One region of the Roseobacter sp. N2S genome, then DNA from elsewhere that is predicted to be linked to it. Evidence: riboswitches for the same ligand, from Rfam matches in the RefSeq annotation. Region 1 holds a riboswitch; the other holds the start of a gene.
What was found. Region 1 has a riboswitch for thiamine pyrophosphate ahead of thiB (thiamine ABC transporter substrate binding subunit). Riboswitches for the same ligand answer to the same signal wherever they lie in the genome.
Positions count from the first base shown of each region.

Region 1 (2,449 bases):
AGTTCCAGGTCATCGACATCATCGTCAAATTCGTCGTCTTCGCCAATGTCCCCATCCGCCATTTCATGCATGGCAATGGTGTCATTCAGCCAGTCCAGCACCACAAAGGCGCCATCCGGCTCGATGCATTCGTCGTAGGCAGCATCAATGGATGGCAGGGCTAGAATATCATCGTTATCCAACTCTTTTTCAGAGAAGGTTTTTTCGATCCCGTCGGTTACACGCACCAGAAACACGGCATGGGCTTCTTGGTCTACGAACAGCTTGTCTTTGGGGTTGCGCACACTTGGGTCTACTTCAAAACCAGCGGTGCGAAAGATGCCGCGCACGCGGCGGTCGGCAGCCTGTAATGCTTCGACTGTGGCATGGCTGCGGAACCGTGCGATCTTGTTTTCCATCTTAAGATCAAGCTCAGTCAGCATCTCGCGCATAACAGGAGCGGATGGTCTTTTATCGGCAGTTACTGAAAATACATCAAACTCATAATTCAAAGCCATTGCTACATTCCTCATGCTCTAAAAGCTGCTCAACTTAGGGAAAGGGATATTCAGACAATTGGTCAAAAATTTGTCTCAAATTTGATTTTGTAGGGACCATACCCTGTCGGAATAAAGGGCAAACCCACGGATTCACTTGCAATTTAGCCCTGCACTGCTACACCTCTGCCTACCTCGGGGAGGCCTGTTCTGTGGCCTGAGATACGCATTCGCGTGACCCGTCGAACCTGAACCGGATCAAACCGGCGGAGGGAAGGTGCGGACATCACTCCCAAACCTGCCACCCGTCTGTAGCACATAGGATTTGATGATATGAAATCTCTGATACTCGCTGCGGGCCTGTCTGTTGCTGCCACTGCTGGCCTTGCACAGGATAAACCCGTTCTTACCGTTTACACCTATGACAGCTTTGTCACCGAATGGGGGCCTGGCCCGCTGGTGGAAAAAGCGTTTGAGGAAACCTGCAATTGCGATTTGCAACTGGTGAACGCGGGGGACGGTGCGTCCTTGTTGTCACGTCTTCAACTTGAAGGGGCGCGCACTGAGGCGGATATCGTGTTGGGGCTGGACACCAACATCACCGCGCGGGCCAAGGCCACGGGTCTGTTCGCCAAACTCTCGCCCCCGCCTTCGGGTCTGGATGTTCCGGTGGACTGGACCGACGACACTTTCGCCCCCTACGACTGGGGCTATTTCGCCTTTGTCTATGACAACACCAAACTGGAAAACGTTCCTGGCAGCTTCAAGGAGTTGATCGAGGCCGACGACAACCTGAAAATCGTGATCCAGGACCCGCGTTCCTCGACCCCCGGTCTGGGTCTGTTGATGTGGGTCAAAACCGCCTACCCCAACAAAGCCGATCAAATATGGGAAGCCCTGTCCCCGCGCATCCTGACCGTCACCAAAGGCTGGTCCGAGGCCTACGGTATGTTCCTAGAGGGTGAGGCAGACATGGTGTTAAGCTATACCACCTCCCCCGCCTATCACATCGTCGCCGAGGGCGATGACACCAAATCCGCGGCATCCTTTGAGGAAGGCCATTACATGCAGATCGAGGTAGCAGGCAAACTGGCAGCGACCGACCAGCCGGAATTGGCCGATGCCTTTCTGGCCTTCATGACCTCGGATGCGTTTCAGTCTATTATTCCCACAACCAACTGGATGTACCCTGCAAAATTTCCGGCAGATGGCCTGCCAGAGGGGTTCAACACCCTGATAACCCCTGTGGACAGTTTGATAGTATCTGATGTGGACGCCGAAAATATCCGTGAAGAAGCCTTGGCCGAATGGCTGACCGCACTCAGCAAGTAACACCCATGCGCCCTGCCGGGGTGTCTGTGTTCAAAGCCATAACTGGCAGCGCGGCCCTTGCTGTGCTGCTGGTGCTGACCCTTGGCACCGTCTTGGCGGTCTGGTCGCAAGCGACCTTTCAACGGGGGCTGTCCCCCGCCGATTGGGCCGCGATCCGCTTTACCATAGTTCAGGCCCTTGTGTCTGCCAGCGTCAGCGTCGCCATCGCAATCCCCACGGCGCGGGCTTTGGCGCGGCGGAAATTTCGCGGGCGGCAGGTCATGGTCGCCCTGCTCGGCGCGCCGTTTATCCTGCCCGCCATTGTAGCTGTTTTGGGGATCATTTCCATCTGGGGTCGGTCCGGTTTGATTTCAGACGGGCTTACCGCCTTTGGGCTGCAACCCCTGAACATCTATGGCTTTAGCGGCGTCGTGCTAGCCCATGTGTTTTTCAACCTGCCGCTGGCCACGCGGTTAATCCTGCAAGGCTGGATGTCGATCCCCTCCGAACATTTCCGCCTTGCGGCTGAACTGGGGTTCACCACCCGCGATGTGAATCGCCAGCTGGAACGCCCCATGCTGCGCGCTGCAATTCCCGGGGCATTCCTGCTGATTTTCCTGCTGTGCATCACCAGCTTTGCCGTGGCCCTGTCCCTTGGGGGC
Region 1 is NZ_JAVDQB010000001.1:634,090-636,538, reverse strand. Features, by position in the region: gene GGE09_RS03075 (hypothetical protein) at 1-497, opposite strand, end outside; TPP riboswitch at 663-768, shown strand; gene thiB (thiamine ABC transporter substrate binding subunit) at 810-1,808, shown strand; gene GGE09_RS03065 (thiamine/thiamine pyrophosphate ABC transporter permease ThiP) at 1,784-2,449, shown strand, end outside.

Region 2 (2,449 bases), on a different contig from region 1:
TACCTATGCCTTGCGTGACCCCCGCGAAGCTGAAATCATCCGCGTTTTGCAGGGCATCCCCCGTGACGGAGAATTGATTTCAACGGCGCTACATGAACAGATCGCACTTGTTCCAAAGGCGCTGGTTGAAAGCTCTGCATGGCGGGATTGCGTGGCGGAAATCTTAAACGGCATCTTGGATTTGGGTATTGCAGGGGCGATAGACTTGGAAGCCACGGGCAAATACTGAACCGGAATTAAGAAGCGAGTATTCTAGACGGCTTTCAAGGTTCCCCCAAATCCTAAGGATTTTCAGGGTAAGTTTTGAGAGGCTTATACGTCTGAACTTTCTCGCTTCTTAACCGCCCGATTATATCATTTGGGGCTAGGACTAGGCTTCGCGTTTCCCGTATCGGGCTTAGTGGGCAACCATTTCTGACGCGATCTGCGCGGCTGACAAATCGGCAGGGTAATAGGTTGGCCAATTGGTCACTTCTTTGAGCAAAGCTGCCCGATCGTCGCCCCAATAAAGGTGGTAGTGATCAGCTATTGCGGGCGCAATTTTGTGATCGCTGAACTGGATGAAATTCGGCGCTTCCGCGTCACCACTTTGTTTTTCAAACACAAAACGCACCCCACGATTGCCTGCTTTGTAAGTCAAAATATCGTAGCCTGCATTTCCATATTGCGCCTGAACCGGTTTCCCGTTCCGAAAAAACGTCACACTTTCGCCTTCAAAAAGGATGCGATCCACATCTGTGGCATATCCGGTTTGGTAATATGTTTTGTACTCTTCGGCGGTCTTTTCCCCATGTTCGGCTTTGTGCTGCATAACGCCGTCCAATGCGCCACTTTGCAAAAGAGGATAGACAGATTGCCAGTCCCCCGCCCAATCCGACAAAGTGCGGGCTTTGATCTGACCGTCGTCGAAAATCCCTTTGTAGATGTCATCCGCGCTGTGGTCATGGGCATGGCTGTGCGCCTTGCTTTCAGAGGTGCTGGTTGTTTCGGCTAAGGCGGGTGCGGCAACTGTAACCAGTGCGGCAAGGGTTAGGGCGCTCAGTTGTTTCGGGATTTCCAAAAACATGTAAGTCTCCATTCAGAGGTTGGTTCGAATATTTGATTCGCAATGTAATAACATTACAATTAACTCACTACCCTAACTTCCCACCCACGGCAATTCCCATTCGCACCAGCCCGCGCAGAACGCGTGGCAAATGTTCAAATCCGGAAAAACCCACATTTGTCATTTGGCTGTTGTGATCCGGTTCAATCCAAATTAGCGTTGCAACTGAAATCCGATTGCGGCCCTGAAAATCCGCTCGGTAGAAATTTTATCCGTCGGGGAGCCTTTAGGGGCTGAGAGGTGCGCGCACCGACCCGTCGAACCTGATCCGGGTCATGCCGGCGTAGGGAACGGGTACACTGCGTCACTGCATTCGTAATGCGCAGGCTCATTCTTTCGCTGGTCGTCCCACAACCGATGGAGACACACCAGTGACTGGCAAACCCCCAATTGCCCTTACGATTGCAGGCTCTGACAGCGGCGGCGGGGCTGGCATTCAGGCCGACCTTAAGGCGATGTCGGCCAATGGCGTTTACGCGGCAAGTGTAATCACCGCAATTACGGCGCAAAACACACGCGCTGTCACGGCGGTGCATGAAGTTCCGACTGATGTGGTTGCCGCGCAAATAACGGCTGTGCTGTCTGATATTCCGGTTCAATCCATCAAGCTGGGAATGCTGTTTTCCCCTGTTATTATTGATGCGGTTGCGCGATGTCTGGTCAATTTCAAAGGCCCCGTTGTCGTGGACCCTGTGATGATCGCCAAATCCGGTGATGCCTTACTGCAAGAGTCCGCCGTTAAAGCAATGACAGCGCAAATTCTGCCGTTGGCCACACTTCTAACCCCAAATCTGCCCGAGGCCGCCCGTTTGTTGGGCATCCCAGAGGCCGGATCAACCGTAGAAATGGCCACGCAGGGCAAACGTCTTTTGGACATGGGGCCACAGGCGGTTCTGATGAAAGGTGGCCACGCCATAGGGGGGACTTGCACGGATGTTTTGATAGACGCCTGTGGTGTGGTCACCACATTGTCAGCACCTCGGGTGCTTACGAAAAACACCCATGGAACAGGCTGCACCTATTCCGCAGCCATTGCCGCGCATTTGGCGAAAGGGCTGAACCTTCAGGCCGCCGTGACCGCAGCACACGGGTATTTGCAGGGTGCTATTGCGGCGTCTGACCAGTTACACATCGGCGCGGGCCATGGGCCAGTCCATCACTTTCACGGGCAATGGTAATGGTTGAAGTGACCATCATCGGCGCAGGCGTTGCGGGCCTGTGTGTGGCCCGCACCCTGCTGGATCGGGGGGCATCCGTCACTCTTGTGGATCGTCAGGCCGATCTAGGCCCGGCGGCTTGTTCGTGGTGGGCGGGCGGTATGCTCGCCCCGTTTTGTGAAGGCGA
Region 2 is NZ_JAVDQB010000010.1:81,352-83,800, reverse strand. Features, by position in the region: gene GGE09_RS19000 (mannitol dehydrogenase family protein) at 1-229, shown strand, start outside; gene GGE09_RS18995 (metal-binding protein ZinT) at 398-1,066, opposite strand; TPP riboswitch at 1,312-1,412, shown strand; gene thiD (bifunctional hydroxymethylpyrimidine kinase/phosphomethylpyrimidine kinase) at 1,477-2,283, shown strand; gene thiO (glycine oxidase ThiO) at 2,283-2,449, shown strand, end outside.
Region 2: it holds a riboswitch for thiamine pyrophosphate, as region 1 does, so the genes downstream of both, thiD (bifunctional hydroxymethylpyrimidine kinase/phosphomethylpyrimidine kinase) here and thiB (thiamine ABC transporter substrate binding subunit) in region 1, are expected to answer to the same signal.